DNA from 3 places in the Rhodoferax sp. WC2427 genome. Region 3 is predicted to be linked to each of the others. Evidence: predicted binding sites of a transcription regulator. Region 3 holds the regulator's gene; each other region holds the start of a gene.

Region 1 (7,802 bases), 820 kb from region 3:
TTGAGGTAAAAGTAAAAAAAGCTTTTTCTATCGCAAGAAATGTGCGTGACCAGTCTGATGATTTAAGTGATATTACGGAAGCGGTTTGGGTATTAACGGAGGGATCTAAAGAGGCACTTTCTGTTGTCAAGAGTGCATTTGGGGTCGGAAGTGCAACTTATACGAAGCTTTTTCAAAAGCTTGGAAATAATGTTCGGCGCTCCGGCTCACCAACTAGGGGGGATATAGATTCTGAAAAAATATTTACAATTCCGGAAACTATAGAGGTAACGATAAGACTAATCAGACGTTCATTTGAACTGAGCGGTGTGGAGCAAAAATATATTGCAATTGATGCACTCAGGCATCCGTATGAAATTAGATATTTACGAGAACGCATCTCGTCTTTTTATACCGTTGCAGTAAGCACAACAGAGCAAGAGCGGATTAGACGACTTCATAGTTTGCAGTTTACTGACACTGAAGTTAAAGATTTGGATGCGCTTGAGTATCCGAATGCTATTGCTAAAAGTAAAGATTACTCACATCTCGTAAAGCAGAATATCCAAGCGTGTTTGGAGTTGGCTGATATTTATATTTCGAATGCAGGTCATGGCGAGGAAAGTAAGCAAGAACTTTCTCGTCAGATTGTGCGTTATGTTGCACTAATGCAGCACCCGGGATTGATCACTCCAACAGCGGTTGAGAGATGCATGCAAGTGGCAATTGTTGCAAAAGTAAATTCTGGTTGTATATCTAGGCAAGTTGGTGCCGTTGTAACTGACTCTAGCTACTCCGTAAAAGCTATTGGTTGGAATGACGTACCTCAAGGGCAAGTTCCATGTGTTTTGCGAAATGTTTCACATTTAACTCAGGGAAATTATGATGTCGATGCATACAGTGAATATGAAAGTACAACGCAGAAATTTAAAGATACTGTCGTAAAAACTTACGGATTTAATGAAAATATCGATAATTTTGAGGGAAGAAATCTAAGTTATTGTTTTAAATCTGCATACAATAAATTGGAGAATGTTGATAATCAAGTTCATACCCGATCTCTTCATGCCGAAGAAAATGCATTTCTTCAAATAGCAAAGTATGGTGGGCAGTCAATATTTGGAGGAAATCTATTTACTACCGCTAGCCCGTGTGAGTTGTGTGCAAAGAAGGCATATCAACTTGGCATTAAAAAAATATACTATATTGATCCCTATGCGGGAATTGCTACAAATCATGTATTGGCTTCAGGTACGGCAAAGCCAGAGTTGAATTTATTTGAAGGCGCAATTGGAAAGTCTTATCATGATTTATACCAGCCGGTAATGGCCTATAAGGACGAATTGCCTAAGCTTCTTGCAGGGGCTCGAGGTAGTAGGGATATTGATTAGTAATCAAAGCCAATGTCCTTCGAGTTGCGGCACATTTATTGAAAAATTGCACGTCGTGTGGTGCCTCGGCAAGGCCATGCGCTATGTGGCGACTCTTCGCGACGGGTCGAACCAGAGCGGCCCATTCAGTCCCATGAAGTACAGCGTCACCACCAGCCATGAGGTGTACCTCTGCGACTGCAAGGAGTCCGCCTACAAGCCGCTATGCGACGGCAGCCACAACCAGCGGGTTTGAATTCACCGAAGACCCACCCGGCTGGCGCGATGGCTCGGTGGGCTAGCTCTACCTACCCTACCTGCGCTCCCTGCCCAAGGCATGACGCTACTTATTCAATAGCTGCTTGAGCGTATTCCACATGAGCTGCACGGCAATTGGGCTCACAAAACTAGCGCATACACGCCCCTCGCGCTGACCGCAAATTTCAAGGACTTTCGCCGCGCCCCAACTTCGCCAGCAACTCCACCATCCGCCTCTGCCGGGTTTCGGGGCGCTTGGCGCTGTGCAGCCGGTGGTAGATGGTGAACAGGCTCTGCCGCTTGAGGGTGGCGTAAAAAGCGTGGGCAACGGGGTCTTGTCGCAGCGCCGCCAAAAAGTCTTCGGGCACCACCATGGTGGCGCTGCCGGCGTAGGCGGTGGCCCAGCGGCCATCGCTGCGCGCGGCCTCTACGTGCGCCAAGCCGGCGGCTTGCATGTGCCCTTGCGCTATCAGCCGTTCGGCATGCTGCACGTTTTTTTGCGACCAGTTGGAGCGTGCGCGGCGTGGGGTCAGGCGTTGCAGAAACGAGGTGTCGTCCAAGGCCTTGCGCAGCCCGTCGATCCAGCCCCAGCAAATAGCGGCCACCACGCAATCGTCCCAGGTGACGGAGGGCTGGCAGGTGGCCTTTTTGAAGATGCGCACCCACAGCTCGGTCTCGCTGGCGTGGTTCACCCGCAGCCACGCGTGGAGCTGCTCAGACGTTTCAAAGGTGTGGTGCGATGGTTTGCTCATGATTTGATAGCCGCCAGAGGATATTTCACCTGCGCTAGCGGCCTATTGGACTTGTAGCGCATACCCCGTGTTCCTTCCCTCACCCGCCAGCCTGCGCAGCACCCTCCGCTCCACCAAATCATTGATATCCCGTAGCGCCGTATCCGCCGAGCATTTACCGACGGCGGCCCATTTCGCATTCGTGAGCTTGCCGTCCATACCGTCCAGCACGTGGTTCAGCACCAGGGTTTGCCGGGCGTTCATCGGCGTGCCTTTGGCGCGGGCCAGGGCCATGTCACCCACGGCGCGGCTCCCAGTGCATATCCACCATGGGCCGTAAATTCCAAAATACGGCTCAAATATTGAGTCGTATTGTCTAAAATGAGGCTCATGCCCTCTTCGCATCCCCCCTCACGCCAGCCCCCGTTCATCTGGCAGCACGCCGACTGGCCCACGCTGCGCGTGGACTTGTCTGCGCTTGCCCCCGCGCTGGAGTCAGCACGGCTGGAGCAGGGCCGCTTGCTAGGCTTGCTGGATGCCATCGGTCTGATGCCAGCGCAAGAGGTAGCGCGTGAACTGTGGGTGCAAGAGGCGCTGGCCACGGCGGAAATCGAAGGGCAGCGGCTGGACCTGGCGGCGGTGCGGTCGTCGGTGGCGCGGCGGTTGGGGTTGGACGTAGCGCCTGGTCCGGCCAACCGCTCGGTGGATGGGCTGGTGGATGTGATGCAAGACGCCGTGCTGCATTGCGCCGCGCCGCTGGATGCCGACCGGCTGGGGCGTTGGCAGTCGGCCTTGTTTCCAGGGGGAACCTCGGGCGTGCAGCGGATTGTGGTGGGACGCTGGCGCGAGCACTTGGACCCTATGCAGATCGTCAGCGGCACGCTGGGCCGCGAGGTGGTGCACTTTGAAGCGCCTCCTTCGCAGCAGGTGCCTGCCCAGATGGCGCGGTGGCTGGCCTGGTTTGAAGCGACCCGTCCGTTGTCGGGTGAACCTGCTGCGCTGAATGGTCTGGTGCGTGCAGCCCTGGCGCATCTGTGGTTTGAAACCGTGCATCCGTTTGAAGACGGCAATGGCCGCATTGGCCGGGCGGTGGTGGACATGGCGCTGGCGCAAGACCTGGCTGCGGGGCACGCGCTGCAGTTTTCGGCACCCATTTTTGGCATGGCGCGGCGCATGTTGGCGCAGCGGGCGGCGTATTACGACGCGCTGAATGCCGCACAGCGCGGCAGTTGCGATGTCACACCGTGGGTGCAGTGGTTTGTGCATGCTTTTGCGCAGGGTTGCGTGGCGTCGCAAGCTGTGGTGCGGCAGGCGGTAGACAAGGCGGCCTTTCGCGCCCGCATGGCCGGGGTCGGCGCGAACCCCCGGCAGGCCAAGGTGCTAGAGCGCTTGCTGGCTGCGGGCAGTGTGGAGCTAGGTGGTGTTTTTTTGGGCGGGCTCACCGCCGACAAGTACACCAAACTCGCCAACACCAGCAAGCCGACTGCCACGCGGGATCTGACCGATTTGGTAGCCAAGGGCTTGCTGCAGGTTACCGGGCAGGGTAAGGGGACGCGTTATGCGATTGCCGTACCAGGGTGGACGCAGCCTGTGGTGGAGTAGCGTTGTCGTGCGGCCTGTGTAGCACTGGCGAACCAACTGCGCAGGCAGTCAGAGGGGTGTCACCGGTGGATGTCTTCCGTGCGGCGAATAAGCAGGCCCACCACCGCAGGGACAATACTCCCATGCCCCACGCCACATCCCTCGCCTCACCTCACGCCCCCCACGCCGTCTCCCGCCTGCGCACCGCTCGGCTCGCGCGCAGCGCCAAGCCCTTTCTGGCCCGGGGCGGCTCCAAGGTGGAGCGCTGCACCGGCTGCCGGCTGGCACCCAGCCACTGCATGTGCGCGCTGCGGCCGGTGCTGCCCCGGCTTGCGAACCAGGCCGGGGTGTGCCTGCTGATGGCTGATATTGAGCCGCTCAAGCCCAGCAACACCGGCTGGCTGATTGCCGACGTGGTGGCCGACACCTGGGCTTTTGGCTGGGCCCGCACCGTGGTGGACCCGGACCTGCTGGCGCTGCTGGCCGACCCGCAGTGGCAGCCGTACCTGGTGTTTCCGGGTGAATTTGTGGCCCCCGAGCGGGTGGTCACGGCGCTGTTGCCACCCGTGGGCCCCGCCGAGGGCAAGCGCCCGCTGTTTGTGCTGCTGGACGCCACCTGGCCCGAGGCGCGCAAGATGTTCCGCAAAAGCCCCTACCTCGACCGGCTGCCGGTGCTGAGCCTGCAGGCCGACCGCATCTCGCAGTACAAGCTGCGCCGGTCGCGGCGCGACGACCACTTTTGTACCTCCGAGGTGGCCGCCCTGTGCCTGGAGCTGGCCGACGAGCCGCACGCCGCGCAGACGCTGGAGGCCTATCTGGACATCTTCACCCACCGCTACCTGCAGGCCAAACAGCAGGTGCCTGCCGATGCCGACAACGCGGCGCACCAGCGCTTGCGCGGCCTGCAGGCCGTGGGTGCCGCTGCACCGATTAAAAAATGATAGCTGCCAGCGCTGGTGCTGTCTGCGCTGGCGGCTGTTTTTGTGGAAATGGGCCCATCGGGCCGGCCGACATGGCTTACAACTTGCGTAGGCGTTGTCTGGCACGATAGCGCTTACTCTCTGACAGGGCTACGGGCCCCCGGCCGCTACTTTGGGGTGGCGCATCCCGGCACAGTGGGTGGTATGGCTTTGAATTTTTTGAGGCCGCAATCCATCTTCCCTCTGACTTCTGACCGGACTCCCCATGTACATCAAAATTGGTTTCGACATCGAGCTCGCCATCTCCGCACCGATGGCCCTGATCCACCTGCTGCATGTGCATCCGTCCCGGCGCGGCGATCTGCTGGCGCCGCAGGTGGTGGAGGTGCTGCCAAACCTGGCGGTAGAGGATTATTTTGATGGCTTTGGCAACCTGTGCAGCCGGGTGAATGCGCCCCTGGGCGTGACGCAGGTGGGGTTTCGCAGCGAAGCCATCATCCGCGACTCGGGCCTGCCCGACGAGGTGAACTGGGGCGCCTGGCAGCACGACCCCACGGTGCTGCCGTCGGCCACGCTGACCTACCTGCTGCCCAGCCGCTACTGCGAGGTAGACAGCGAGCTGCTGCAATTTGCCTGGAACCAGTTTGGCAGCACGCCGCTGGGCTGGGCGCGGGTGCAGGCCATCTGCGATTTTGTGCACAACCACATCCGCTTCGACTACATGGCTGCCCGCGCCACCCGTACCGCCGTGGAGGGCTTCCGCGAGGGCACCGGCGTGTGCCGCGACTACACCCACCTGGCCGTCACGCTGTGCCGCTGCATGAACATTCCGGCCCGCTACTGCACCGGCTACCTGGGCGACATCGGCATACCGCCAGTGCGCTACCCGATGGACTTCAGCGCCTGGTTCGAGGTGTTTCTGGGCGACCGCTGGTACACCTTTGACGCGCGCCACAACACGCCGCGTATCGGCCGTGTGGTGATGGCCCGGGGCCGCGACGCGGGCGACGTGCCCATCACCATGGCCTTTGGCCCCAACACGCTGCAGAAGTTCGAGGTCACCACCTACGAGGTGGATGCCTTCGGCAACGCCATCTTCACCGTGTAACCGGTGGATGGCGGGAGCACAATGCCGCCCCATGCAACGTAGACTTTTATGGCATGCCCTGCTGGCCGGTACGGCGCTGCTGGCCCTGCCCGCCCAGGCCCAGCCGGGCTACACCGTGTCTGCCGCCCAGTTGCAGCAGGCCGTGGCCCAGCGCTTTCCCCTGCGCTACCCGGTGCCCGGCGTGCTGAACCTGGACCTGCAAGCCCCGCAACTGCGCCTGCTGCCCGCCCAGAACCGCCTGGCTGCGCAAATGGCCGTGGAGGCCGCGGGCCCGGCCCTGCGGCGCAGCCACAGCGGCAGCATCACGGTGGACTTTGCCCTGCGCTACGAGCCCAGCGACCGCACGGTGCGCGCCGTGCAGCTGCACTTCCAGAACCTGCAATTCCCCAGCCTGCAGCCCGCCGTGGTGGAACTGCTGACCACATACGGCCCGGCCCTGGCCGAGCAGGCGCTGCAAGAGGTGGTGCTGCACCAGCTCAAGCCCCAAGACCTGGCCCTGCCCGACACCATGGGCCTGCAGCCCGGCAGCATTACCGTGACAGAGCAAGGGCTGGTGGTAGGGTTTGTGAATAAGCCGCTGTAGGCAACAGGGCTGGGTTACTTCTTCATGGCTTCGCCGGCCATGTCGTCTTTTTTCATCACCATGTCGTCCTTCTTCACCATGGTGTCCTTTTTGGCCATGGCGTGCTTCTTCATGGGGTGTTTTTTGGCCATGGCGTGGGGGGCCATGCCGTCTTTCATCATTTCGTCTTTCTTCATCATGCCGTCTTCGGCCATGGCACCGGCGGTGGCGGCCAGCAGGCAGGCGGTGATCAGGGTGGTGGTAAATGTACGCATGGTGTTTCCTGGAGGTTGTGGGTTGTGTTCCAAGCGCGGCCACGGCGTGGCCACTGCTTGTACGCTTTGGTCGGCTGGGCCACAAAAACCTTACAAGCCCGGCGCGTTATTTTTTTGGCGTAAGGTTCGGCGCGGTGGACCGACCAACTACAAATCCACCCCCCAAGGACACACACCATGACACGCTCCGTTGCCCCGCCCACTTCCCGTTTTTCCCGCATCAAGACGAACCTGCTGCTGATGGCCGGTGCGGTCGTTGTGGCGGCGCTGTATTGGAGCCCGAACGCGGTGGCCGAAAAGGCGGTGGCGATTCCGGCCCCCTCGGCCCAGGCCCTGGCGGGCATCGCCCCCAGCACGCAAGCCACCGAGACGGTGGTGTTTGCCGGGGGCTGCTTCTGGGGCATCCAGGCGGTGTTCCAGCACACCAACGGCGTGCTGGAAGCCGTGTCGGGCTACGCGGGCGGCAAGAAGGGCGATGCCCAGTACGAGACCGTCAGCGGCGGCGGCACCGGCCATGCCGAGGCGGTGCAGGTGCGGTTTGACCCCACATTGGTGAGTTACGCGCAGCTGCTGCAAATCTACTTCTCGGTGGCCCACGACCCGACCCAGCTGAACCGCCAGTACCCCGACGTGGGCCCGCAGTACCGCTCGGCCGTGTTCACCACCACGCCGGCGCAGAAGCAGCTGACCGAGCGCTACATCGCCGAGCTGAACGCGGCCAAGGTGTTCCCGGCCAAGATCGTGACCCAGCTCGGTGCCCTCACGGCTTTTTACCCCGCCGAGAAGTACCACCAGAACTACGCCACCCTGCACCCGGACGCACAGTACATCGCCCAGTTCGACCTGCCCAAGATCGCCCACCTGAAAGAAATGCTGCCCGCGCTGTACCGTGCGCAGCCGGTGCTGGTGGCCAACTGAGCGCCAGGAGATTTGCTATTGAAATAAGAGCTGCTTACGCCTATGCCATGCGCGTGGGAGGCCAATTGGGCTTACAAGCAGCAGGGATGGCCGGTTGCGG
Region 2 (7,802 bases), 2.3 Mb from region 3:
GTTGAAGATGCGGCCCCACGCATTTTTGCCATTGCCCAGACCCGCCTCAAACAGTACGGTGGGTCCGCCCGTGCCCGCGCTGACGAAGGCTCTGGCCCCATAGGGCGTGTAGCTCATGGTGTGCGAAGGCATGGTTTGAGAGCGCATTGCAGGGCCTATGCGGGCGCGCAGGGCGTCTACCGACAGCAGCGGCAGGGGCGCCGCGGGCGGTGGCGGTGGCGTTTTGGGCGCAGGGGCCACTGTGGTGCGGCTCGACGGCTTCAGGTGCGCGGGCACCGCGTCCTGCGGCATGCGCAGTACCGTGGTGCGCCGACGAACAGGTGGAAAAGGCGCGGTTTCCGGTGGCTTCAGGTGGTCTATCAAGGGCGTGGTGGGGGCGATCGCCATGTCAATTACGCGGCAAAAAGTCTGCACTGGCCCCAAGGATGGTCGGAGCCAGGGCGCGCGAAAACAACATATTCATACACCAATTATCAAACACCCAGCGCGTTGTTTTGTTTCAGGCTGTAAATTCCTCGGAAAGTTCGGCGCGGTGCTGCGCAGCTCTCAGGCGCTGCGCGCCCGTCCACCCTTCTCTGCCCACGTTCTTGTCCAGCGGACTTGCATGATGCGCAGCATGAACAGCATCACCACCGCCAGACCGGCGAACAGGATGAAGCCCCACATGTAGCTGCCCGCGTACTGTTTGGACAGGCCCATGGCGTTGGGCACCAGGCCGCCGCCGAGGGCGCCGATCTCGCCGATCATGGAGCCGGCTACCGCGGTGGCCAGGGGCCAGCGCAGAGGGACCAGTTGGAACAGCGCGCCATTGCCCGCACCCAGGGCGGCAAAGCACAGAATCATCAGCAGCGTGGTCAGCACCAGCGAGCCGCCTGCCAGGCCGCAGGCCACCAGGGTGGTGGCCACGGTGACCAGTACGATGTTCAGCGTGTTGACACCGCCCCAGCGGTCAGAGATCCAGCCGCCAAAAACCCGCAGCGCCGCGCCCATGAAGGCCGCCAGCATGGTCAGTTGCCCGGCCTGCACCTTGCTCACGCCAAACTGGTCGTAGTAGTAGGTGGGCAGGAAGGTGATCAGGCCGATGAAGCCGCCGAAGGTCACGGCGTAGATCAGGCTGAAAGCCCAGCCGTCTTTTTCAAACAGGCAGGCGATGTGCTCTTTGAAGCTGGCGTGCGGGTCCAGATCGGGCGGTTCCTGGGCGAAGACCACCATGACCACCATCGGGATGGCAATTGCCGCCGCCGCAAAGCCGTACACGGTGACCCAGCCAAACGCCTGGGCCAGGGGCGGTGCCACCAGCACGCAGACCGCCGTGCCGACGTTGCCCGCGCCCACCAGGCCCATGGCCAAGCCCTTGTGCTTGGGCGGGAACGAGCCCGAACCCAGCGACAAGGCCACGCCAAAGCTGGCCCCTGCAATGCCCAGCAGCACGCCCATGGCCAGCAGGTCGTTGAAGCTTTTCACAAAGAAAAAGCCAAACAGCATGGCCACCATGATCATGCCCATCTCGACCAGCGTGGCTTTCTTGCGGCCAATGTACTGCGACAGCAGGCCCAGCGGGAAGCGCATCAGCGCCCCGGCCATGATGGGGATGGACAGCATCAAGCCCTTTTGCGCGGGGCTGAGGCCGAAGGTTTCGGAGATGAAGGGCGCCATGGCCCCGTTGAGCACCCAGATGCAGCAGGAAAACGAAAAATACAAAAACGAAGCGAAGAGCGTGGGGGAGTGCCCGCTCTTGAGGAAACTGCGGAATCCCGCCATGGTGCATGTCCTTAAGGTTCTGTAGATCCATGCACCAAAGCGAAACTCGTGCCAGCCGGAAATCGCCATAAAACTGCCAGTATTCGGCATGCCTCCCCACATACGCTAGTTTTTGGTGCGGTACACCGATTTTGTGCGCTATTTTGGTGGTCAGAAGTGGTGCACCGCTGCGGTCAACTGGCTACGCGGGGACAGGCTCGGCGATCGGCTGCCCCAGGCTGCGCAGCACGTCGCGCACCATTTGCGCACGGGCTTTGGGCTCGGGTAGCTCGCGCTCGATCCGCAGCTTCTCGTTGCCGGCCAGCTTGATGTGGCGGTTTTTCTGGATCAGCTCGATGATGCGCATCGGTTCGATGGGAGGGTTGGCCCTGAAGGTGATGTTGATCACGCCGGGCGCTGCATCCACCTTGACCACGCCGTAGGGCCGCGCCAGCACGCGCAGGCGGTGGCCGTCGATGAGGGTTTGCGCCTGGGTGGGCAGCTTGCCGAAGCGGTCGACGATTTCTTCCAGCAACGCGTCGATCTGGTCGGTGGTCTTGGCGGTGGCCAGTTTCTTGTAGAACGACAGGCGCAGATGCACGTCGCCGCAGTAGTCGTCGGGCAGTAGGGCCGGGGCGTGCAGGTTGATCTCGGTGGTCACGTTCATCGGGCTCATCAGGTCGGGCTCGATGCCCGCCTTCAGGCAGCGCACCGCCTCGTTCAGCATCTCGTTGTAGAGCTGGAAACCCACCTCCAGCATGTTGCCGCTCTGGTTTTCGCCCAGCACCTCGCCCGCGCCGCGGATTTCCAGGTCGTGCATGGCCAGGTAGAAGCCGGAGCCCAGTTCTTCCATCTTCTGGATCGCGTCCAGGCGCTGGCTGGCCTGCTTGGTCAGGCCTTCCAGGTCGGGCACCATCAGGTAGGCATAGGCCTGGTGGTGGCTGCGACCCACGCGGCCCCGCAACTGGTGCAATTGGGCCAGGCCGAACTTGTCGGCGCGGCTCATCACGATGGTGTTGGCGCTGGGCACGTCGATGCCGGTTTCAATGATGGTGGAGCACAGCAGCACATTGAAGCGCTGGGCCACGAAGTCGCGCATCACGGCTTCCAGCTGGCGTTCGGGCATCTGGCCGTGGGCCACGGCGATGCGGGCCTCGGGCAGTAGCTCTTCCAGTTTCTGGCGGCGGTTTTCGATGGTTTCGACTTCGTTGTGCAAAAAGTACACCTGGCCGCCGCGCTTGAGTTCGCGCAGCACGGCCTCGCGGATCACGCCGTTGCCTTCGGTACGCACAAAGGTCTTGATGGCCAGGCGGCGCTGCGGCGCGGTGGCGATCACACTCAGGTCCCGCAGGCCTTCCAGCGCCATCCCTAAGGTGCGTGGGATGGGCGTGGCGGTCAGCGTGAGCACATCGACCTCGGCGCGCAGCGACTTCATCTGCTCCTTGTGGCGCACGCCAAAGCGGTGCTCTTCGTCAATGATCAGAAGGCCCAGGTTGGCAAACTTGGTCGATTCGCTGAGAAGCTTGTGCGTGCCCACCACAATATCCACGCCACCTTCGGCGATGCCTTTCAGCGCGGCGGTGATTTCCTTGCCCGAGCGGAAGCGCGACACCTCGGCCACCTTGACCGGCCACTTGGCGAAGCGGTCCACCAGGGTCTGGTAGTGCTGCTCGGCCAGCAGCGTGGTGGGGGCCAGCAGGGCTACCTGTTTGCCGCCGGTGATGGCGATGAAGGCGGCGCGCAAGGCCACCTCGGTCTTGCCAAAGCCCACATCACCGCAGACCAGGCGGTCCATGGGGCGTGGGCTGATCATGTCCTGGATCACCGCGTGGATGGCGGCGGCCTGGTCGGGCGTCTCTTCAAAGCCAAAGTCGTTGGCAAACACCTCGTAGTCGTTGGGCGAGTAGCGGAAGGCATGGCCTTCGCGGGCGGCGCGGCGGGCGTAGATATTGAGCAGCTCGGCGGCCGAGTCGCGCACCTGCTCGGCGGCGCGGCGTTTGGCTTTTTCCCACTGGCCCGAGCCCAGGCGGTGCAGCGGGGCTTCGTCGGCGCTCACGCCGGTGTAGCGGCTGATGTGCTGCAGCTGGCTCACCGGCACGTACAGCGTGGCCTTGTCGGCGTATTCCAAGAATAGGAATTCTTGCAGCAGCGGTGAGCCGTCGGCGTTCTTGCCCTGGCCCAGATCCAGGTGCACCAGGCCCTTGTAGCGGCCAATGCCGTGGGCGGAGTGGACGACCGGGTCGCCCAGCGAGAGTTCGCTCAGGTCCTTGATCAGCGCCTCCACATCGCTGACCTGTTCCTGCTTCTTGCGGCGGCGGGTGGTGGGCCCGGCGGCAAACAGCTCGGTTTCGGTAACAAAGTCGATGCCCTCGGCCATCCAGCTGAAACCGCTGTTCAGCGCGGCGGTGGCGATGCCGACCTTTTCGGTGCTGGTCTGGAAGTCTTCCAGCGAGTCGAAGGCGGGCGGGTTGACCTGGCTGGCGCGCAGCAGGTCCAGCAGGCTTTCGCGGCGGCCATCGCTTTCGGCCAGCAACAGCACCCGGTGCGGCGTGCGCTGGATGTGCATTTTCAGCTGGGTCAGCGGGTCTTCGGCACCGCGCGCCACCGACAGCAACGGCAGGGGCTCAAAGCCGGTGTCGGTGGTCACGTCCACATTGCCGATATTTCGCAGGGCCAGCTGCGCATGCTGGTTGGTCAGGGCGTAGAACTGCTCGGTTCCCAGAAACAGCGACTCGGGCGGCAGGGCGGGGCGGTCCAGGTCGCCCTGCACCAGGCGGTAGCGCTCCTTGGTGTCTTGCCAAAAGCGCTGCAGCGAGGGCTCCAGGTCGCCGTGCAGCACCACCGTGGCGTCGGCACCGATGTAGTCGAACACGGTGGCGGTGTCTTCAAAGAACAGCGGCAGGTAGTACTCGATACCGGCCGTGGCCACGCCGTTGCCCATGTCTTTGTAGATGCGGCTCTTGGTCGGGTCGCCCTCTAACAGTTCGCGCCAGCGGCTGCGGAACTTGGCGCGGGCCTCGTCGTCCATGGGGAATTCGCGCCCGGGCAGCAGGCGCACTTCGGGCACGGGGTACAGGCTGCGCTGGGTGTCGGGGTCGAAGGTGCGGATGCTGTCGATCTCGTCGTCGAACAAATCCACCCGGTACGGTACCGCGCTGCCCATGGGGAACAGGTCGATCAGGCCGCCGCGCACCGCGTATTCACCGGGGCTGACCACCTGGGTGACGTGGCTGTAGCCCGCCAGTGTGAGCTGGGCCTTGAGCTTGGCCTCGTTGAGCTTTTGCTTGGTCTTGAACTGGAAGGTGTAGCCCGCCATGAAGCTGGGCGGGGCCAGGCGGTACAGCGCGGTGGTCGCGGGCACGATCACCACGTCGGCCCCAGTGGTCTTGTCGCGCTGGCTGATGCGCCACAGCGTGGCCAGGCGTTCGCTGATCAGGTCCTGGTGCGGCGAAAACGTGTCGTACGGCAGGGTTTCCCAGTCGGGAAACAGGGCGCAGCGCAGGCTGGGTGCAAAAAAGGCAATTTCGTCCATCAGCCGCTGGGCATCCGCCGCATCGGATGTGACGATGGCCGTCAGCGACCCCCGGGCCTTGTCCCGCAGCGCCAGTTGCGCCAGCAACACTGCGTCGGCCGAGCCTTGGGGGCGGGGCAGGGTGAAGCGTTTGCCGGGGGTGAGTTTGGGGAGGTCCATGGGCGGTGTTTTTGGATATCAGGAATACAAAAACACCCCCCGGCACAAGGGCGGGGGGTGTGGATGGCACTGATTTTAGAATGCGCACCATGTCTACCGCCTCCGTGTCCCCGATACCCCGCTTTTTTGCCCTGATTCCCTGTGCCGGTGTGGGCAGCCGCGCCATCGCTGCGGGCAGCCCCGATGCCCCCAAGCAGTACCAAACCGTGGCGGGCCAGCCCATGGTGATGCACACCCTGGCCGCTTTCGCCAGCGTGCCGCGCATTGCCGATGTGCTGGTGGTGGTGGCGGTGGGCGATGATTTTTTTGAGCGGCATAGCGCCACGTGTGGGGTGTCCGACTGCGGTGGCAGCAGCCGGGCCGCGTCGGTGGCCAACGGCCTGCACGACCTGTTCGAGCAGGGGGCCCGTGCCGACGACTGGGTGCTGGTGCACGACGCCGCCCGTTGCCTGGTCACCCCGGCGCAGATCAACGCATTGATCGATGCCTGCCAGGAGGACCCCGTCGGCGGCCTGCTGGCCCACAGGCTGGCAGACACCCTGAAGGCCGAGGTGCAGGGCCGGGTGGCGGCCACCGTGCCGCGGGCCGACAAGTGGCTGGCGCAGACGCCGCAGATGTTCCGCATCGGCATGTTGTCCAGAGCGCTGGCATCGGCCGGGGCCGAGGTGACCGACGAATCCAGTGCCATCGAAGCCCTGGGCCTGCAACCTCGGTTGGTGCCGGGCAGCGCCCAAAATTTCAAAGTAACCTACCCTGAAGACTTCGCACTCGCCGAAGCCATTTTGCAAAGCCGTTTCACACCAAGGACAGATTGATGCCGTTTCGTATCGGAGAAGGTTGGGATGTGCACGCCCTGGTGGCGGGCCGCAAGCTGATTTTGGGGGGCGTGGAGATTCCGCACCCCCTGGGCCTGCTGGGCCATTCGGATGCCGATGCGCTGCTGCACGCCATCACCGATGCCCTGCTGGGGGCGGCCGCGCTGGGCGATATCGGCACGCATTTCTCAGACACCGACCCGCAGTTCAAGGGCGCGGATTCCATGGTGCTGTTGGCCGAAGCCCTGCGCCGGGTGGCCGCCCAGGGTTACCAGATTGGCAATATCGACAGCACCATCATCGCCCAGGCCCCCAAAATGATGCCGCATATCCCGGCCATGCGCGCGCGCATCGCCCATGGCTTGGGCCTGGCGCTGGAGCAAATCAACATCAAGGCCAAGACGGCGGAGAAGATGGGCCCGGTCGGGCTGGGCCAGAGCATCGAGGCGCGGGCGGTGGTTTTGCTATATAAAAAGTAGCTGCTCACGCTGATGCATCAAGCGCTAGCGGCCTATTTCATGCCTTATTTCATTCCTTGGGCGCGCGCTGCAGCTTGATATGCGCTGCCAGCCCGCCCGAAGCGGTGTTGGTCAGCTCGAATTCTCCGCCCATGCGCTGGATGGCCTTGTCCACGATGGACAGGCCCAGGCCTGCGCCGGTGGCTTCGGTGCGGGCCGTGTCGCCCCGGAAGAAGGGCTTCGACAGGCTGCTGAGCTGCTCGGGGTTGACCCCCTGGCCGTGGTCGCGCACCTTCAGCAGCACCCAGTCGTCATGCGCCTTGGCCACGATGTCCACATTGGCGATGCCGGTGTCGGGCGACTTGCCGTAGCGGCGGGCGTTTTCCAGCAGGTTGGCGATCACCCGGCCCAGCTCCACCTCGTCGGCCAGCACCATCAGCGATTCTTCGACATTGCGCTGGATGCGCATGTCTTCGTACTCCAGCACGGCATACAGGCTGGATTCGAGCACCTGGTTGAGCGACACGGAGTTGAGCTTGGCATGCCCAGGGCGGGCGTAGTCGAGAAATTTGTCGATGATGGCATCGAGCTGTTCGATATCGGCCACCATGTGGTCGCGGGCATCGTCGTCGGCCACGCTCATCTCGGTTTCCAGCCGCAACCGGGCCAGCGGGGTGCGCAGGTCGTGCGAGATACCGGCCAGCATGACGACCCGGTCCTGCTCGATCTTGGCCAGTTTTTGCGCCATGCGGTTGAAGCCGATGTTGACCTCGCGCACCTCGCCGGTCACGCCGCGTTCGTCCAGGTGGCTGGCATCGAAGTCGCCCTCGCGCACCCGGCTGGTGGCAAACGACAGTTGCTTGAGCGGGCGGTTGATCAGCCGCGCAATCAGCGCCGCCCCGGTGAGCGACAGGCCGCCGATGGTCAACAGCCAGATCAGCCAGGTCTTGTTGCTGCCGGGGTTGAAGCGCTCGCGGTCCAGCTGAAGCCAGTTGGCATCGCCGTTGATGTCAAAACCCACCCACAGGCCGTTGGTGCCGTTGACGCTGCGCGCCACGACCGTGGCCGAGCCCAGGATACTTTTCAGTTCCTGGGCGA
Region 3 (7,802 bases):
ATTCGATGGGGCCGTTCCACATCGGCACGCGGCGCGATTCCTTCAGGCGCATCTTGCTGGGCAGCTTCAGGTCGGGCGTGAGGATCCAGCCGGTCCAGCCCGCGTAGTTGCGCTTCCAGTGGGTGGCCAGTTGGGGAAAGAAGTCGCTGCCACCGTCGTCGGTCTGCGCGGCTTCGCGGCGACCGGCCACACCGGCCACCTCGATCCGTTCGCCGTAGGGCGGGTTCAGCAGCATCACGCCCGAGGGCGCGGGCGGCATGCGCTGCAAGGCATCGCCACCGCGGAACTCGACCACGCCCGTGACCCCGGCGCGCTCGGCATTGCGGGTGGCGAAATCGACCATCCGGAAAGCCACATCGCTGCCAAAAATGGGGGCCTGCGGCTCGTGCTCGGCCTCGGCGGCCTGGTCCTGGATGGCCGACCACACATGGGGCTGGAACGGCAGCAGCTTCTCGAAGCCAAAGCGGCGCAGGCTGCCCGGGGCGATGTTGCAGGCAATCTGCGCAGCCTCGATGGCGATGGTGCCGCTGCCGCAGCAGGGGTCGTAGAAGGGCGTGGTGCCGTCCCAGCCGCTGGCGGCAATCATGGCGGCGGCCAGGGTTTCCTTCAGCGGAGCATCGCCCTTGTCTTCACGCCAGCCGCGCTTGAACAGCGCGTCACCCGACGTGTCGATGTAGATGGTGGCGTGCTCGGTGGTCAGGTGCAGGTAGATGCGCGCGTCGGGCCACTGCACGTTCACATCGGGGCGCACGCCAGTCTTGAAGCGGAAACGGTCGGCCACCGCGTCTTTCACCTTCAGGGCGGCGAAGTTCAGCGAGGTCAGCGGGCTGTGTTGCGCGGTGACTTCGATCTTGAAGCTCTGCTTGGGCGTAAACCAGATCTCCCAGGCCACGTTGCTCGCGGCCTCGTACAGGTCTTGCTCGTTGCGGTAGGGCGTGCTGGACAGCTCGATCAGCACCCGCTGCGCCAGGCGGCTGTGCAAATTGAGCCGCATCGCATCGCGCCACGACGAGCGCACCAGCACCCCGCCCCGGTGCGAGCGCAAATCCTCGCCCTGCAGCCCGGTAATCGCGTGCACCTCTTCGGCCAGCAGCTCTTCCACGCCAGCGGCGCAGGGTAAAAATAATTGGAGTTGGTTCATGGAGTCGGTGCCAAAGTGGGGCGCGGAGCGGGTCCGCTGGGAGGCGTGGAGTATCCCATAGGGGCATCTTGGCCTGCCAGTCCCCCGGGCAGGACCCGCACACGCAGGGACTGGTCAGGAGTCCGCTACAGCGCCTTGCGCAGATTCGTCGGCGCGATCCGCAAGGCTTCGCGGTACTTGGCTACCGTGCGGCGGGCGCATTCGATGCCCTGCTCTTTCAGCATATCCGACAGTTGGCTGTCGCTGAGCGGCTTTTTCAGGTCTTCGGAGGCAACGAACTGCTTGATGAGCGCGCGCACCGCCGTGCTGGAGGCATTGCCGCCCGTCTCGGTGCCCAGGGATGAGCCGAAGAAGTATTTCAGCTCGAAGGTGCCGTAGGGCGTAGCCATGTACTTGGCCGTGGTGACGCGGCTGATGGTGGACTCGTGCAGGCCCAGTTCGTCGGCAATCTCGCGCAGCACCAAGGGGCGCATGGCCAGCGCGCCGTGGCTGAAGAAGCTTTTTTGCCGCTCCACGATGGCGTTACTGACCCGCAAGATGGTGTCGAAGCGCTGCTGGATGTTCTTGATGAACCAACGGGCTTCCTGCAAGCGCTGCTGCAGGGCGGCGTTGTTCGAAGAGTCCTTGCCGCCACCCTTGTGCTGGCGCAGGGCGTTGGCGTAGATGTCGTGCACGCGCAGGCGCGGCATGACCTCGGGGTTCAGCACCACCCGGAACTTGGCGTTGGCACCCCGCCCCACTTTGGCCACGATCACGTCGGGCACCACGATGTTGCGCTCCACATCCACAAAGCGGCGGCCAGGCTTGGGCTCCAGCCGGGCGATCAGCGCAATGGCCAGTTTGATGTCGGCATCGGTGGCGTGGCAGAGCTGGGCCAGGCGCTTCACGTCGCGCCGGGCCAGCAGGTCCATGGGCTGGCGGCAGATGCGCAGTGCGATCTTGCGCACCGGGTCGTTGCCCATGGTGGATTGCAACGCCTTGAGCTGCAACACCAGGCATTCGCCCAGATGGGTCGCACCCACGCCAGCGGGCTCCAGGCTTTGCAGCAGGCCCAAGGCGACGGTGAAGCGGTGCACCAGCTCTTCCTGGGCCTCCAGGTCGTCGCCCGCCAGGCCCTGGGCCAGGCTGGCCAGGTCGTCTTCGAGGTAGCCGTCGTCGTTCAGGGACTCGATCAGGAAGCGCAGCGCCGCCTGGTCTACCTCACCCAGGCGCAGCGCCAGTGCCTGGCGGTGCAAAAAGCTGGTCAGCGATTCCTGGTTGCGGGCCAGCTCGGTGGCATCGGCCTCGCCGTCTTCGCCCAGGTTGTTCTGGCGGGCGGGTGCGTCGCCGCCCCACTCGCTGTCGTCGGGCTTCATCTCGGAGGTGCCGTCGCCATCCCAGCTGGTGTCGTCCCCACCGGTCAGCGGCGACTCTGAGTCATTTGAGCCCTCGGTGCTGGTCTCGCTTGTGTATTCAGCTACAGAAGTAGGAGCAGATTCGGTTTCGCGGTCGCCTGCGCTCACGGGCGTGTCGGCCTGGGCCAGGCCAAACTCTTCGCGGGGTGCGTCGTCCAGGTTGCGTTCCAGAAACGGGTTGTCGTCCAGCATCTGGTCCACTTCCTGGCTCAGCTCCAGGGTGGAGAGCTGCAACAGGCGGATGGACTGCTGCAACTGGGGCGTGAGCGCCAGGTGCTGGGAAACGCGTAGGGAAAGGCCTTGCTTCATCGTGCAATCACATGCGGAAGTGCTCGCCGAGGTAGACCCGACGCACATCGGCGTTGTCCACGATCTCGGACGGCGTACCTTCGGCCAGCACATGGCCGTCGCTGATGATGTAGGCGTGGTCGCAAATACCCAGGGTCTCGCGCACGTTGTGGTCGGTGATCAGCACGCCGATGCCGCGCGACTTCAAGAAGCCGATGATGCGCTGGATCTCGATCACCGCAATCGGGTCGATACCGGCAAACGGCTCGTCGAGCAGGATGAAACGCGGCTGGGTGGCCAAGGCGCGGGCGATCTCCACCCGGCGGCGCTCGCCACCCGACAGGGCCAGGGCGCTGGACTGGCGCAGGTGTTCCACCCGCAGGTCTTCGAGCAAGGCGGTCAGGCGCTGTTCGATCGCCTCCTTGGTCAGCGATTTACCGTCCTCGCCATGCTGCAACTCCAGCACGGCACGCACGTTTTCTTCCACCGTGAGCTTGCGAAAAATCGAGGCCTCTTGCGGCAAATAGCTCAGGCCGAGGCGCGACCGACGGTGGATTGGCATGTGCTCGACCGGCTGGCCGTCGATGGAGATACTGCCGCCATCGGCCCGTACCAGGCCCACGATCATGTAGAACGAGGTGGTCTTGCCCGCGCCATTGGGGCCGAGCAGGCCCACCACTTCGCCTTTTTTGACCGCCAGGGTCACGTCCTTCACGACCTTGCGGCTGCCATAGGCCTTTTGCAAATGGCGGGCCTCCAGGCGACTGTCTACAACCTCTGCCACGGCCTTCACTTTTGCGCGCCCTCCAACGTGGTGCTGGGTCGCAGCGCGGGGCTGGCGGAGCCCGCTGGCGCAGAGGCCACCGGGGCCACCACCTTGGGAGTCAACATGGCGCGGACCCGACCGTTCTGGCCACCGGGGTTGTTCGCGGGCGTGCCGTTGTCCACCGTGAAGACATCGGTGGTGTTGTCGTAGACGATGACACCACCGGTCACTTCGTCATTGACCTTGCTGCCCAGCAGGCGGCGCATCACGGCGCGCTTGATGAAACGCACGTTGTCGAGCTTGCTGCTGTATTCGATGGTTTCGCCTTCGCCCTCGATGTATTCGTCGACGCCGTCGCGCTTTTGCTTGAAGTAGGCCAGCTTGCCGGGCTCGGCGGTGACCACGCCAAACTGGTTGCCCTCGGCGTCCTGGCGCACATCTACACGGGCTCCACGGATGACGATAGTCCCCTTGGTCATGACCACGCGCCCCGTAAACACGTTGGTTTGCTTCAGGTCGTCGTAGCGCATGGCATCGGACTCGACGTTCATGGGCTTGAGGCGGTCGGCTTTTTCAGCCCAGGCAGCGCTGCCCGCACAAGTGCACAGCAACAAGAGTAGGAAGGTGTGGTAGGCGTTTTTCATAGAGGCACGAATCTTGCAGATGATTGTACCGGTCGATTCGGGTAGCCCAGAAAAAAGCCCGCAAAAGCGGGCTCATAGGTGCGGTACGCGGGCGACCGGTCAGGTTTTTTGCTGCGACACCAGGTAATCCACCACCGTCAGGCCACGCTCCATCGACTGGGCTTGCGTGCCGTCGGTGTAGAAGCGTCCGGCCACACCCATGGCGGGCACACCGGCGACTTTGTAGGCCTCTTGCAGTTGCGCGGCCTTGCGCACCTTGGTGGCCACCGAGAACGAGTTGTAGGTTTCCACAAACTTGGCTTTGTCCAGGCCCTGCTTGGCGGCCCATTCGATCACCAGGTTGTCCTTGTCCAGCTTTTGGCGCTCGACATGGATGGCGTTGAACACCTTTTCGTGCACCGCCTCCAACTGGCCCATGGCCTCCAGCGTGTAGTACAGCTTCTGCGGCGGCACGAAACTGTCCTGGAACACCACCGGCACGCGGCGGAAAGCCACATTCTTGGGCAGCTTCTTGAGCCAGGCGGTCAGCGCGGGCTCAAAGGCAAAGCAATGCGGGCAGGCGTACCAGAAGAACTCGATCACCTCGACCTTGCCCGCCGGGGCTTCGGTGGGCACGGGTTTGTCCAGCACCAGGTAATCGGTGCCAGCCACAGGCGGCTTGCCCTGCGCGTGGGCGCTACCGACAGGGGACAGAACCAGGGCCGAGCCCGCCAGAACGCTGGCAGAGGTCAGGGAAAACTCACGACGTTTCATTGCTAATCACTCCTTGTGGGGGTCAGACGGGGCTGGGTTGAAAAAGTTCAGCCCGGATGCCCACGGTAAATACAACGCCGGACTACCGCTGTACGCGGACCAGGGTGGTGTCGCCACCGGCACTTTCCAGCTTGTCTTTGGCGCGCTCGGCATCTTCGCGCTTGGCAAAGGGGCCCATGCGCACGCGGTAGACGGTGCGGCCTGACTGCTCGCGCTCGGTAACCTTGGCTTCCATGCCCATCATGGCCAGCTTGGCGCGCTGGGCTTCGGCGTCTTCGGTGGTGCGGAAAGCCCCAGCCTGCACGAAATACTCGAACGGCTCGGCGGTCGGGGCCAGGGCGGGTGCGGCGGTGCTCGGTGCCGCCTTGGCTTTGGCCTTGGCCAGATCGCCCAGCGGGTCGGCGCTGGTGGCCGGCGCACTGGTGGCGGGTTTGGGCTCGGGCTTGGCCACCGGCTTGGCCGCCACCGACGCCGCCGGGGCCGCTGGCACCACGGCGGGCGGCGGCACGGCCACGGTAGGCTCGGGAGCCGGTTCAGGCGACGCCGCCGGCGCCACCGGACGCACCGGGTTTTTGCCGTGCAGCGGGGTGTTGGGGTCCCAGTCCTTGTTCTTCTGGGTTTCGGCGGCGTCGTGGTCGGCACCGCTGATCTGGGTCTTGCCGCTCATGAACGGAATCGGCACCTTGGTGACGTACACCGCCACCGCCAGCGCCGATCCCAAGCCCACCACCACCCCGACGATGAAGCCGATGATGGTGCCGCCGCTTTGCTTTTGCTTTTTCATACGTGCTGTCACTTACATTTTCTCCGGGGCACTCACACCGAGTACCGCCAAACCATTGTGCAGTACCTGGGCGCAGGCAGCGACCAGGGCCAGACGGGCCAATTTGAGCGGCTCGTCGTCCACCAGCACGCGCTCTGCGTCGTAGTAGCTGTGCAGATTGGCGGCCAGTTCGCGCAGGTAGAAGGTCACGTCGTGCGGGGCAAAGCCCTCGGTGGCGTTGGTCAGCATCTCGGGATACTTGGCCAGTTGCAGCATCAGGGTCTGGGCCTGGGGCACCAGCAGGCTGGACAGGTCCACGCCCTGCAAGCTGGCCACATCGCCCGCCCAGTCGCGCAGCATCTTGCAGATGCGGGCATGGGCGTACTGCACGTAGTAGACCGGGTTGTCGTTGTTTTGCGAGCGGGCCAGGTCGATGTCGAAGGTGTATTCGGTATCGGGCTTGCGGCTGAGCAGGAAGAAACGCACCGCGTCCTTGCTGGTCCAGTCGATCACGTCGCGCAAGGTGACGTAGCTGCCGGCGCGCTTGGAGATCTTGACCTCTTCGCCGCCGCGCACCACCCGCACCATGGTGTGCAGCACGTAGTCGGGATAGCCCAGCGGGATGCCCACGTTGGCCGCCTGCAACCCGGCGCGCACCCGGGCGATGGTGCCGTGGTGGTCGGTGCCCTGGATGTTGACCACCTTGGTGAAGCCGCGCTGCCATTTGGCGATGTGGTAGGCCACATCGGGCACAAAATAGGTGTAGCTGCCGTCGGTCTTGCGCATGACGCGGTTCTTGTCGTCGCCGTAGTCGGTGGACTGCAGCCACAGCGCGCCGTCTTGCTCGTAGGTCTTGCCTGCGTCTTGCAGCAGCTGCACCGTGGCATCCACCTTGCCGCTGGTGTACAGGCTGGATTCGAGGTAGAAGTTATCGAACTTCACCTGGAAGGCCTGCAAATCCAGGTCCTGCTCGCGGCGCAGATAGGCCACGGCAAAGGCGCGGATCGAGTCCAGGTCGTCGATATTGCCGGAGGCGGTGACTTCGCGGTCGTCGGCCTTGACGGTCTTGCCCGCCAGAAAGTCGGTGGCAATGTCGCCGATGTAGTCGCCGTTGTAAGCGGCTTCGGGCCATTCGGCATCGCCGGGTTTGAAGCCCTTGGCGCGCATCTGCGTGCTGGTGGCCAGGGTGCCGATCTGCACGCCCGCATCGTTGTAATAGAACTCGCGGTACACGTCCCAGCCCTGGGTGGCGTAGAGGTTGCAGATCGCGTCGCCTAAAGCGGCCTGGCGGCCATGGCCTACGTGCAGCGGGCCGGTGGGGTTGGCCGAGACAAATTCCACCAGGATGTGCTGGCCGTTGGCGGGCTGCACGCCAAAGCGGGCCCCGGCGGCCAGTACCTCGCGCACGATTTCCTGCTTGGCGGCGGGTTTCAGTTTGATGTTGATGAAGCCCGGCCCGGCGATGTCGATGGCCTCGACCCACTTGGCGAACGCAGGCTGCTCCAGCAGGGCCGCGCGCAGGTTTTCACCCAGTTGGCGCGGATTCAGCTTGAGCGGCTTGGCCAGTTGCATGGCGGCGGTGCAGGCGAAATCGCCGTGGGCCGCGACCTTGGGGGACTCGAACGCGGCTTTGGCACCGGCGCCGGGGGCAATTTTTTCCAGCCCGACGGCCAGCGCCGCGAGCAATTCATGTTTGACTGAGAGCATGCGGCGATTTTACGGGGGCCGTCATCCGACTTGCAGGATGCGCCGTTATAGGGTGCAATCGTCTGGTGCAGCATGGCGTTGTACACAGGATTACTTCCATTTCCCCCACTTTTGGAGCTTGCATGAAACAACTCTTCCCCCTGATCGCCGCCCTGGGCATGGCCTTTTCGCTGGGCGTGGCCCACGCCGAAGACAAGCCCAAAACCGCCCAGCAGACCAAAATGACCACCTGCAATGCCGATGCCAAGACCAAGGCGCTCAAGGGCGATGAGCGCAAAGCTTTCATGAAAACCTGCCTGAGCGCCAAGGCCGAAGCCCCCGCCGCCGATGACGGCAAAACGGCCCA

Evidence for each region. Region 3 encodes sigma-54, which starts transcription at its own class of promoters, with help from an activator protein. Its sites were predicted from a motif close to TGGCANGNAANCTGCTTT; they were not measured.
Region 1: AB3G31_RS01705 (transglutaminase family protein) is a predicted target of sigma-54. The motif match lies at 4,933-4,950, and genes of this name have one in related genera.
Region 2: AB3G31_RS09775 (nitrate/nitrite transporter) is a predicted target of sigma-54. The motif match lies at 1,798-1,815, and genes of this name have one in related genera.

Annotation. Positions count from the first base shown of each region.
Region 1 is NZ_CP162006.1:362,316-370,117, forward strand. It holds gene AB3G31_RS01675 (hypothetical protein) at 1-1,370, shown strand, start outside; gene AB3G31_RS01680 (CDGSH iron-sulfur domain-containing protein) at 1,504-1,605, shown strand; gene AB3G31_RS01685 (YdeI family protein) at 1,793-2,359, opposite strand; gene AB3G31_RS01690 (hypothetical protein) at 2,402-2,641, opposite strand; gene AB3G31_RS01695 (Fic family protein) at 2,729-3,940, shown strand; gene AB3G31_RS01700 (tRNA-uridine aminocarboxypropyltransferase) at 4,063-4,860, shown strand; gene AB3G31_RS01705 (transglutaminase family protein) at 5,105-5,947, shown strand; gene AB3G31_RS01710 (DUF1439 domain-containing protein) at 5,979-6,530, shown strand; gene AB3G31_RS01715 (hypothetical protein) at 6,545-6,784, opposite strand; gene msrA (peptide-methionine (S)-S-oxide reductase MsrA) at 7,025-7,702, shown strand.
Region 2 is NZ_CP162006.1:2,057,690-2,065,491, forward strand. It holds gene AB3G31_RS09770 (alpha/beta fold hydrolase) at 1-387, opposite strand, end outside; gene AB3G31_RS09775 (nitrate/nitrite transporter) at 547-1,761, opposite strand; gene mfd (transcription-repair coupling factor) at 1,943-5,431, opposite strand; gene ispD (2-C-methyl-D-erythritol 4-phosphate cytidylyltransferase) at 5,521-6,246, shown strand; gene ispF (2-C-methyl-D-erythritol 2,4-cyclodiphosphate synthase) at 6,246-6,725, shown strand; gene AB3G31_RS09795 (ATP-binding protein) at 6,775-7,802, opposite strand, start outside.
Region 3 is NZ_CP162006.1:4,319,894-4,327,695, forward strand. It holds gene AB3G31_RS20120 (class I SAM-dependent RNA methyltransferase) at 1-1,141, opposite strand, end outside; gene AB3G31_RS20125 (RNA polymerase factor sigma-54) at 1,267-2,844, opposite strand; gene lptB (LPS export ABC transporter ATP-binding protein) at 2,852-3,607, opposite strand; gene lptA (lipopolysaccharide transport periplasmic protein LptA) at 3,613-4,233, opposite strand; gene AB3G31_RS20140 (thiol:disulfide interchange protein DsbA/DsbL) at 4,333-4,986, opposite strand; gene AB3G31_RS20145 (SPOR domain-containing protein) at 5,069-5,770, opposite strand; gene argS (arginine--tRNA ligase) at 5,783-7,456, opposite strand; gene AB3G31_RS20155 (PsiF family protein) at 7,579-7,802, shown strand, end outside.